2 regions of the Staphylococcus delphini genome follow, and region 1 is predicted to be linked to the other one. Evidence: a T-box and tRNA genes for the amino acid it is inferred to sense, from the RefSeq annotation. Region 1 holds a T-box; the other holds one or more tRNA genes.
The links. A T-box is a leader RNA that pairs with one kind of tRNA and senses whether it is charged. The one in region 1 lies ahead of leuS (leucine--tRNA ligase), so its partner is inferred to be a tRNA-Leu.

Region 1 (6,113 bases):
GGAAAGCGCAGCACAGGTCAGCAACCTACAAAACACACCAAATGCAACTAAAATGTTCAACAACCTACAAATACACTCAAATGTAACCGAAATGTTCAACAACCTACAAACACACTCAAATGTAACCGAAATGTTCAACAACCTACAAACACACCCAAATGTAACCGAAATGTTCACCAAACAACAAAACAAAAAACACTGTTATCATCGTATGGTCTCCCACACAACAATAACAGTGCATCATCAAATCTTAAATACGCTTAAACTCTAACCCTTCATCGCCCCAAGCACGCATACCACCTTCAACATTCACCGCATCAATCCCATGATCATTCAAAAACGCAACCACTTTCGCACTTCTCACACCGCCAGCACACACAATGTAGTACGTCGTGTCCTTTTTGAAATCATCCACATGATCCGGAATCTCATTCATCGGAATATGTTCTGCGTCAGGAATCATCCCCATTGCTACTTCTTCATCTTCGCGTACATCGACAATATGGACTGGTTCTGAACTTAAAATAATCTCTTTTAATTCATTTGTACTAATCTCTTTCATTATCCTCTACGCTCCCTTATTCATCTTTATTTCGCGACAATATTCACCAATTTTTGTGGAACTGCAATGACTTTCTTAACATCTTTACCCTCAATGGCAGCTTTAATGTTGTCATTGGCTAACGCTGTCGCTTCCATATCCGCTTTACTCATATCTTTTGGAATTTCGATTTTAGCACGGACTTTACCATTCACTTGAACGACGATTTCAACCACATCTTCTTCTAATAACGATGGATCGAAACTTGGCCATGGTTGATAAGTAATCGTTGTATCATGTCCTAAAATAGACCATAATTCCTCGCCGATATGTGGGGCGATAGGTGCTAACATTTTCACAAATCCTTCTGCATAGGCTTTAGAAATGGTGTCAGCTTTATAACATTCATTAATAAAGACCATCAATTGACTAATCGCCGTATTGAAGCTTAATGATTCGAAGTCTTCAGTGACCTTTTTAACTGTTTGATGGTAAACCGTTTGCAATGCTGCTGTGTCACCTTCAACCACTTTATCCGTAAGTTGACCGTCTTCAGTGACAAACAAACGCCATACACGATCTAAGAAGCGACGTGAACCATCTAAACCATTTTCACTCCATGCAATTGAAGCTTCTAATGGTCCCATAAACATTTCATATAAACGTAAAGTGTCTGCACCGTGTGAACGAACGATATCGTCTGGATTCACCACATTACCTTTTGATTTACTCATTTTTTCGTTACCTTCACCTAAAATCATACCTTGGTTGAATAATTTTTGGAAAGGCTCAGATGTAGGCACAACACCTAAATCATAAAGCACTTTATGCCAGAAACGTGCATATAATAAGTGCAATACAGCATGTTCAACACCGCCGATATAAAGGTCGACTGGCAACCAATGTTTAAGCTTTTCGGGGTCAGCTAACATTTGATCATTTTTAGGATCGATATAACGCAAGTAATACCAACAGCTACCCGCCCATTGTGGCATTGTATTCGTTTCACGGCGACCTTTCATACCTGTTTCAGGATCAACAACATTCACAAAATCATCAATATTCGCAAGTGGTGATTCACCTGTACCTGAAGGCTTGATTTCATCTGTTTTAGGCAGTAATAATGGTAATTCGTTTTCCGGTACCGTTGTCATTGAGCCATCTTCCCAATGAATAATCGGAATCGGTTCACCCCAGTAACGTTGACGACTAAATAACCAGTCACGGAGTTTATAATTCACTTTCTTTTCTCCAAGACCTTTTGCTTCTAGTAGTTCAATCGCTTTTGCAATCGCCGCTTCATTGTTTAGACCGTCTAATTCACCAGACTGAACATGTGCACCGTCACCTATGTAATAAGGTGTGTCTGCATCGTTTTCAATGACTGTCACAATTGGTAAATCAAATGTTGTCGCAAATTCATAGTCTCTTTCATCATGTGCTGGAACGGCCATCACAGCCCCTGTCCCATATGAGGCTAACACATAATCAGCAATCCAAATAGGTACTTGCTCACCTGTAAATGGATGAATCGCATAAGCCCCGGTGAAGACACCTGTTTTTTCTTTTGCCAGATCTGTTCGTTCTAAGTCAGATTTTTTCGCTGCTTCGTCTTGATAATGTTTCACTTTTTCATATTGTTGCGATGTCGTAATTCGGTTCACTAAAGCATGTTCAGGACTTAACACTAAAAATGTTGCGCCGTAAATCGTATCTGGACGTGTGGTAAATACTTCAATCGGTGTATCGATATTTTCGACTTTAAAGTTCACTTTCGCCCCTTCAGAACGACCAATCCAGTTACGTTGCATGTCTTTAATCGATTCGGGCCAATCAAGTGTATCTAAGTCTTCAAGTAAACGATCTGCATATTCTGTAATTTTCAATACCCATTGTTTCATCGGGCGTCGAACCACTGGGTAGCCCCCACGTTCTGATACACCATCGACCACTTCTTCATTAGATAGGACAGTACCTAACGCTTCACACCAGTTCACTGGAATTTCATCAATATAAGCTAACCCTTTTTTATAAAGTTGAATAAAAATCCATTGTGTCCATTTATAATATTCAGGGTCTGTCGTACTCACTTCACGATCCCAGTCATAACTAAAACCGAGCTCTTGAATTTGACGTTTAAATGTTTGAATGTTACGTTTTGTAAATTCCGCCGGGTCATTTCCAGTATCAAGGGCATACTGTTCAGCAGGTAAGCCAAACGCATCCCAACCCATTGGATGTAACACATTGTAACCTTGCATACGCTTATAACGTGACAAAATGTCTGTTGCTGTATAACCTTCTGGATGCCCCACATGTAACCCTGCACCTGATGGATAAGGGAACATATCTAACGCATAAAATTTCTTCTGCCCGATATTATCTTCTGTTTTAAACGTCTTGTTTTCTAACCAATACGTTTGCCACTTTTTTTCGACTTCTTGATGATTGTAACTCACAATTAAATCCTCCTCATTCATAAAAAGACACCTCAAACTATTCATATATGCTAAGGGACGACTTTTGCCGCGGTACCACCCTCATTCACTCCTAGAAGTGCACTTCATTTCAAATAGTAAGAGATGTCATTTATTTTTCATTATTTATCGGCAAGTTCACTTAAAGTTTTTCGTTAGTTCGCACCACCACTAACTCTCTGTGGAAACCCTTTTAAGTTACTACTCCAGTACAGCACGACCACATGCTTAATTCGTAATCAACTACTATATTATGCAATTTAGTACAAAGATGCAAGTGTCATTTACTGTGATTAACGATATAACGTTTTCGGATCCACTTTTCTATCATAAATCGAAAGGAATACCATAGCGATGACGAGTAAACCTATCATTGATAAAAACATGATTTGCATATTAAAAACATCGACGAGTATCCCACCCACTAATGGACCAAAAGCTTTCCCCACTGTTGATGCGGAATTCACAATGCCTTGATAGACCCCTTCCCTACCTTTAGGCGCTAAATTATTAGCAATCGTCGGTACAGCAGGCCAAACGAACATTTCTGCAAATGTCATAATGACCATCCCAACAACGAAGATTGAAAATGATGTCGCAAAACTTGTCACGAAAAATGACAGTATAAATACAACTAATCCAAAGTAAAGTTGCTTTTTCAGTTGCCCTTTAATAAGGTGAATAATCGGTAATATTAAAGGTTGCCCGACTAAAATGAGCACCCCGTTCACTGTCCATAACAAACTATATTGACTCATAGAAATACCGATACTTTGCGTAAATGAAGCAATAGTTGTTTGCCATTGAACATAAGCAATCCAACATAGCGCAAACATCACACATAATAAAATGAGTGCTGTGAAATGTTTCTTGTTTTGAATGTGCGCCACATTTTCCAACGTTTCTTGATGTTTAACCGTCGCTTGATAGTTCATGTTAAATTGAAATAATGCGATAAAGAAGAAAATGACGTACATTGCCAAGTTCGCCATAAAAATGTAATTAAAGCTCAGTTCAGCGACAAAACCGCCTAGCGCTGCACCTAATGCCACACCAATATTTTGTGCTAAGTAAATCGCATTAAACGTTTGTCTTCCCCCTTGCGGCCATAATGCTCCAGCCATCGCATAAATCGCAGGGATAATCATCCCACCGCCAAAACCAAGCATAATGAGCCAAATCGCATACCAAGGCCAACCGTGGAAGAAATTTAATAAAATGGTAGCGCACAAACTCACAATCGTGCCTAACATAATTGTCCGATAGCCTCCAAGTTTATCGAACAATGTCCCACCAAGTAAATTTCCTACAATCATCCCAAATGAATTGACCATCAGTACCAGTCCAGCAGTACTTAATGATTTGCCGAGTTCCTCATTCATATAAATCGTATTCAACGGCCATAAAAAACTCGCACCTGTGATATTAATCGCCATCCCAATGACGAGCCACCATATTTCTTTAGGCATATTCACTGATGTTTCACTCCTTTTCTCTCTAGCACACACTATAACACGTTATGATGAAAATATGTTAAAATCTTCAAATACTGTTTAAGAAAAATGACGAATACGATATGATAAAAACAGTTTAAACATAGAAAGTTGAAAGGAAGATTGTGATGGGCACTTATTTCCCATATGCTTTTGAAAAGAAACGATATCACACTTTAAACTATCATCTAAAAAATAAATTTGGTCAAAAAATATTCAAAGTAGCTTTAGATGGTGGTTTTGATTGCCCTAATAGAGACAGTACGGTTGCGCACGGCGGTTGCACATTTTGTTCAGCAGCAGGGAGTGGTGACTTTGCAGGTAATCGTGCTGATGCGATTGAAGTACAATTTAAAGAGATTAAAAATAAAATGCACGAGAAATGGCATGAAGGTCAATACATTGCATATTTCCAAGCCTTTACCAATACACATGCGCCCGTTGCTGTATTACGAGAAAAATTTGAAGCTGCATTAAAAGAACCGGGTGTGGTTGGATTATCTATCGGGACTCGTCCAGATTGTTTACCAGATGACGTCGTGGACTACCTCGCCGAATTAAATGAACGTACGTATTTATGGGTGGAGTTAGGTTTACAGACCATTCATCAAGAAACATCTGACTTAATCAACCGCGCACATGATATGGATTGCTATTATGAAGGTGTCTCAAAATTACGTCGTCACAACATTAATGTATGTTCACATATTATTAATGGTTTACCTGGTGAAGACTATGACATGATGATGGAGACTGCAAAAGCGGTTGCTCAAATGGATGTCCAAGGCATTAAAATTCATTTATTACATCTATTAAAAGGTACACCCATGATGAAGCAATATGATAAAGGTTTGCTCCAATTTATGACAAAAAAACAGTACATCCAACTCGTTTGTGATCAACTCGAACAATTACCACCAGAAATGATCGTCCACCGTATTACCGGTGATGGCCCTATCGATTTAATGGTCGGTCCTATGTGGAGTGTCAATAAACGGGAAGTATTAAATGAAATTGACGCAGAACTTGAACGTCGTGGTACTGTTCAAGGCGCATCTTATAATGCTCAGGTGCGCATATGATAGTCGAACGTATTTTACCTTTTGCCAAATCATTAATTCGTAGTCATACCACATCAGAAAGTGTCGTCATTGATGCAACGTGTGGCAATGGTCATGACACGAAATTTTTAGCAGACCTCGTCCCTAATGGTCACGTTTATGGCTGTGACATTCAACAAGAAGCAATAGAAAATACAAAGCGACGTGTTCACGATTACAGCAATGTTTCCCTTTTTCATACGGGGCACGAATGGATTACGCAATATATTAGAGACGAACATCTCACGCAGGTACATGCTGCCATTTTTAATTTAGGTTATTTACCGAAAGGCGACAAATCTATCGTCACACAATCAACGACTACTCTCGCTGCTGTACAGACGATTTTTGATGTATTACAACCTGAAGGCATTATCGTTTTAGTCGTTTATCCAGGCCATGAAGAAGGTGCGGAAGAAAGCGAGACTTTGATGAAGCATTTGACAGCGTTTGATCAACAACGCGCACATGTTTTGAAGTATGAGTTTATCAATCAACAAAA
Region 2 (6,113 bases), 360 kb from region 1:
CCCGTTTTAGCCAAAGCATTATCAACATTGGATATAGCAAGTTATGCAACGCAGCTAAACATTGGTGTTCCTACGTTAGAAGACATCGTGAAGTCATTAATTACACCAAACCGAGATCCTCGTGATGATTATGAAACACCTGAATTAAAGTCAGATGTATTGTCCATAGAGGATTTATCGAAAGGTATGAAATTGAATGGAACAGTACGCAATGTAGTTGATTTTGGTGCTTTTGTAGATATCGGTATTAAGCAAGACGGTTTGGTACACATTTCAAAACTCTCTAAAAAGTTTGTCAAACACCCGATGGACATTGTCAGTGTTGGTGACATTGTAGAAGTGTGGATTGAGAATATTGATGAAAATAAAGGGAAAGTTGCTCTGACAATGATTGATCCAAATGAATAATGAATCTTTGCAGCAACTTACTGAACAACTTGCAATAGAGCATTTTGGAATCCCTTTTAGACATCGTATTTACTTTAATCGACGTTTACGTACAACGGGTGGACGTTATATGCTAATTTCACATGATATTGAAATTAATCCTAAGCAATACGAACATTTTGGTGAGCAAGCACTTGTTGATATTATTAAACATGAATTGTGTCACTACTTTTTGCATCTGAGTGGGAGAGGGCATCAACATAAAGATAGAGATTTTAAAGTATTAGCCGAAAAAGTAGGTGCACCCAGATTTTGTCAACCGACCGAAAGCTATGCATCAAGAGCGAACTATGAATATGAATGTCAATCGTGTCATAGTAGTTATGTTCGCATTAGAAAAGTAAATGTTGTTAAAATGCGGTGTGGTCGATGTGGCGGTCGTTTGAAATTGAAAAGGTATTTATAAGTTGTTGAGGCACTATATGCTGACTGAAGAAGGTGAGCGATAGTGCCTTTTTTAACTTAATTCTATTTTTGTAATATGTGTTGTATGAGGAGTAAAAGTTAGAAAAATAGGGGGATATGTATTGACATTGTTTGTGAGACTGATTATAATAACAAAGTCGTCAAAAAAAGTTGCAAGCAGTTCAAAATGATGTTTGACAATGATGACGAAATGTTGTATTCTAAAATACGTCGCAAAAAGTGATTGTTAAAGACAGATTACAAACATTAAAAAAATATTAAAAAAGTGTTGACACTACTAACACGATATAATATAATAAATATCGTTCTAAAAAACGAAAACGTCTTTCCAAGCGGTCGTGGCGGAATGGCAGACGCGCTAGGTTGAGGGCCTAGTGGGAGAAATCCCGTGGAGGTTCAAGTCCTCTCGGCCGCATCAACCATTACTTAAATTAAAATTAAATATGCGGGTGTAGTTTAATGGCAAAACCTCAGCCTTCCAAGCTGATGTTGTGAGTTCGATTCTCATCACCCGCTCCATAAATTAAATTGAAATGAACATTGAAAACTGAATGACAATATGTCAACGTTAATTCCAATAATTTGAGTACTTCAAAAGTACTTTCAAGAGTGATTGACTTAAACAATCAACGAGCTATATCAAGCTTACTTCTTTTATGGAGAGTTTGATCCTGGCTCAGGATGAACGCTGGCGGCGTGCCTAATACATGCAAGTCGAGCGAACAGATAAGGAGCTTGCTCCTTTGACGTTAGCGGCGGACGGGTGAGTAACACGTGGGTAACCTACCTATAAGACTGGAATAACTCCGGGAAACCGGGGCTAATGCCGGATAACATGTTGAACCGCATGGTTCTACAGTGAAAGACGGTCTTGCTGTCACTTATAGATGGACCCGCGCCGTATTAGCTAGTTGGTGGGGTAACGGCCTACCAAGGCGACGATACGTAGCCGACCTGAGAGGGTGATCGGCCACACTGGAACTGAGACACGGTCCAGACTCCTACGGGAGGCAGCAGTAGGGAATCTTCCGCAATGGGCGAAAGCCTGACGGAGCAACGCCGCGTGAGTGATGAAGGTCTTCGGATCGTAAAGCTCTGTTGTTAGGGAAGAACAAATGTGTAAGTAACTGTGCACATCTTGACGGTACCTAACCAGAAAGCCACGGCTAACTACGTGCCAGCAGCCGCGGTAATACGTAGGTGGCAAGCGTTATCCGGAATTATTGGGCGTAAAGCGCGCGTAGGCGGTTTTTTAAGTCTGATGTGAAAGCCCACGGCTCAACCGTGGAGGGTCATTGGAAACTGGAAAACTTGAGTGCAGAAGAGGAAAGTGGAATTCCATGTGTAGCGGTGAAATGCGCAGAGATATGGAGGAACACCAGTGGCGAAGGCGGCTTTCTGGTCTGCAACTGACGCTGATGTGCGAAAGCGTGGGGATCAAACAGGATTAGATACCCTGGTAGTCCACGCCGTAAACGATGAGTGCTAAGTGTTAGGGGGTTTCCGCCCCTTAGTGCTGCAGCTAACGCATTAAGCACTCCGCCTGGGGAGTACGGTCGCAAGACTGAAACTCAAAGGAATTGACGGGGACCCGCACAAGCGGTGGAGCATGTGGTTTAATTCGAAGCAACGCGAAGAACCTTACCAAATCTTGACATCCTTTGACAACTCTAGAGATAGAGCTTTCCTCTTCGGAGGACAAAGTGACAGGTGGTGCATGGTTGTCGTCAGCTCGTGTCGTGAGATGTTGGGTTAAGTCCCGCAACGAGCGCAACCCTTGAACTTAGTTGCCATCATTAAGTTGGGCACTCTAAGTTGACTGCCGGTGACAAACCGGAGGAAGGTGGGGATGACGTCAAATCATCATGCCCCTTATGATTTGGGCTACACACGTGCTACAATGGACAATACAAAGGGCAGCGAAACCGCGAGGTCAAGCAAATCCCATAAAGTTGTTCTCAGTTCGGATTGTAGTCTGCAACTCGACTACATGAAGCTGGAATCGCTAGTAATCGTAGATCAGCATGCTACGGTGAATACGTTCCCGGGTCTTGTACACACCGCCCGTCACACCACGAGAGTTTGTAACACCCGAAGCCGGTGGAGTAACCATTTTGGAGCTAGCCGTCGAAGGTGGGACAAATGATTGGGGTGAAGTCGTAACAAGGTAGCCGTATCGGAAGGTGCGGCTGGATCACCTCCTTTCTAAGGATAATATACGGAATATCACCATTAGGTGATAAGCGGATTAACGTGACATATTGTATTCAGTTTTGAATGCTCATTCATTTGAGGATTCAGAATGATTTGTACATTGAAAACTAGATAAGTAAGTATAGATTTTACCAAGCAAAACCGAGTGACAAGCGTTTAAAAGCTTGAAACAAAAAATTATCGCTAGTCGTCAAATGACGACTCACATAATTAATAACTGGTGATTTTGGACAAGATTGTATTTCGGTAGACAGACATGATGTTTTGAAAACGTTTGTCAGTCTATGAATCGCAAGCATGAGCGAAGGCGCTTACTACGCGTAAGTAACTGAGTGAATGTGAAGTGATGAAGCCGAATGCGAACGTTTGCCAAAATATTATTGTGATAGGTGACGTATTTATGGATTGACCAAACGTTAATGAAAGCGTTTGTCAGTCAACGCATTTCTTGATGCGCGCAGTGAAGTTTACTTTCTGTAAATGAACAAGCGAAGAAAGAAATAAGGCAGAATGCGAACGCTTATCATAACGTTTAGATTAAGTTATTAAGGGCGCACGGTGGATGCCTTGGCACTAGAAGCCGATGAAGGACGTTACTAACGACGATATGCTTTGGGGAGCTGTAAGTAAGCTTTGATCCAGAGATTTCCGAATGGGGAAACCCAGCACGAGTTATGTCGTGTTATCTGCATGTGAATACATAGCATGCAAGAAGGCAGACCCGGAGAACTGAAACATCTTAGTACCCGGAGGAAGAGAAAGAAAAATCGATTCCCTGAGTAGCGGCGAGCGAAACGGGAAGAGCCCAAACCAATAAGCTTGCTTATTGGGGTTGTAGGACACTCTGTACGGAGTTACAAAAGAATTTGTTAGACGAATAACCTGGAAAGGTTAATCATAGAAGGTAATAATCCTGTAGTCGAAAGCAAATTCTCTCTTGAGTGGATCCTGAGTACGACGGAGCACGTGAAATTCCGTCGGAATCTGGGAGGACCATCTCCTAAGGCTAAATACTCTCTAGTGACCGATAGTGAACCAGTACCGTGAGGGAAAGGTGAAAAGTACCCCGGAAGGGGAGTGAAAGAGAACTTGAAACCGTGTGCTTACAAGTAGTCAGAGCCCGTTAATGGGTGATGGCGTGCCTTTTGTAGAATGAACCGGCGAGTTACGATCTGATGCAAGGTTAAGCAGAAAATGTGGAGCCGTAGCGAAAGCGAGTCTGAATAGGGCGAATGAGTATTTGGTCGTAGACCCGAAACCAGGTGATCTACCCTTGGTCAGGTTGAAGTTCAGGTAACACTGAATGGAGGACCGAACCGACTTACGTTGAAAAGTGAGCGGATGAACTGAGGGTAGCGGAGAAATTCCAATCGAACTTGGAGATAGCTGGTTCTCTCCGAAATAGCTTTAGGGCTAGCCTCAAGTGATGATTATTGGAGGTAGAGCACTGTTTGGACGAGGGGCCCCTCTCGGGTTACCGAATTCAGACAAACTCCGAATGCCAAATAATTTAACTTGGGAGTCAGAATGTGGGTGATAAGGTCCATATTCGAAAGGGAAACAGCCCAGACCACCAGCTAAGGTCCCAAAATATATGTTAAGTGGAAAAGGATGTGGCGTTGCCCAGACAACTAGGATGTTGGCTTAGAAGCAGCCATCATTTAAAGAGTGCGTAATAGCTCACTAGTCGAGTGACACTGCGCCGAAAATGTACCGGGGCTAAACATATTACCGAAGCTGTGGATTGTCCTTTGGACAATGGTAGGAGAGCGTTCTAAGGGCGTTGAAGCATGATCGCAAGGACATGTGGAGCGCTTAGAAGTGAGAATGCCGGTGTGAGTAGCGAAAGACGGGTGAGAATCCCGTCCACCGATTGACTAAGGTTTCCAGAGGAAGGCTCGTCCGCTCTGGGTTAGTCGGGTCCTAAGCTGAGGCCGACAGGCGTAGGCGATGGATAACAGGTTGATATTCCTGTACCACCATTATTCGTTTTAAGCGATGGGGGGACGCAGTAGGATAGGCGAAGCGTGCTGTTGGAGTGCACGTCCAAGCAGTGAGATTGAGTGTTAGGCAAATCCGGCACTCTTAAGATTGAGCTGTGATGGGGAGAGGAACTTGTTCCTCGAGTCGTTGATTTCACACTGCCGAGAAAAGCCTCTAGCTAGAATAACGGTGCCCGTACCGCAAACCGACACAGGTAGTCAAGATGAGAATTCTAAGGTGAGCGAGCGAACTCTCGTTAAGGAACTCGGCAAAATGACCCCGTAACTTCGGGAGAAGGGGTGCTCTTTGAGGTTCACGCTTCGAAGAGCCGCAGTGAATAGGCCCAAGCGACTGTTTATCAAAAACACAGGTCTCTGCTAAACCGTAAGGTGACGTATAGGGGCTGACGCCTGCCCGGTGCTGGAAGGTTAAGAGGAGTGGTTAGCGCAAGCGAAGCTACGAATCGAAGCCCCAGTAAACGGCGGCCGTAACTATAACGGTCCTAAGGTAGCGAAATTCCTTGTCGGGTAAGTTCCGACCCGCACGAAAGGCGTAACGATTTGGGCACTGTCTCAACGAGAGACTCGGTGAAATCATAGTACCGGTGAAGATGCCGGTTACCCGCGACAGGACGGAAAGACCCCGTGGAGCTTTACTGTAGCCTGATATTGAAATTCGGTACAGTTTGTACAGGATAGGTAGGAGCCTTAGAAGCGTGAGCGCTAGCTTACGTGGAGGCATTGGTGGGATACTACCCTAATTGTATTGGATTTCTAACCCGCAGCACTTATCGTGCTGGGAGACAGTGTCAGGCGGGCAGTTTGACTGGGGCGGTCGCCTCCTAAAGAGTAACGGAGGCGCTCAAAGGTTCCCTCAGAATGGTTGGAAATCATTCATAGAGTGTAAAGGCATAAGGGAGCTTGACTGCGAGACCTACAAGTCGAGCAGGGTCGAAAGACGGACTTAGTGATCCGGTGGTTCCGCATGGAAGGGCCATCGCTCAACGGATAAAAGCTACCCCGGGGATAACAGGCTTATCTCCC

Region 2: it encodes a tRNA-Leu, which carries the amino acid that the T-box ahead of leuS (leucine--tRNA ligase) is inferred to sense. The anticodon was not compared.

Annotation. Positions count from the first base shown of each region.
Region 1 covers NZ_LR134263.1:1,240,933-1,247,045, reverse strand. Annotated here, with positions in the region: gene EL101_RS05960 (rhodanese-like domain-containing protein) at 251-562, opposite strand; gene leuS (leucine--tRNA ligase) at 589-3,003, opposite strand; T-box leader at 3,051-3,242, opposite strand; gene EL101_RS05950 (MDR family MFS transporter) at 3,312-4,493, opposite strand; gene mnmL (tRNA modification radical SAM protein MnmL/YtqA) at 4,640-5,593, shown strand; gene mnmM (tRNA 5-(aminomethyl)-2-thiouridylate-methyltransferase MnmM) at 5,590-6,113, shown strand, end outside.
Region 2 covers NZ_LR134263.1:884,466-890,578, forward strand. Annotated here, with positions in the region: gene EL101_RS03990 (Tex family protein) at 1-408, shown strand, start outside; gene EL101_RS03995 (SprT family protein) at 401-853, shown strand; tRNA gene EL101_RS04000 (tRNA-Leu) at 1,206-1,288, shown strand; tRNA gene EL101_RS04005 (tRNA-Gly) at 1,319-1,392, shown strand; rRNA gene EL101_RS04010 (16S ribosomal RNA) at 1,527-3,078, shown strand; rRNA gene EL101_RS04015 (23S ribosomal RNA) at 3,623-6,113, shown strand, end outside.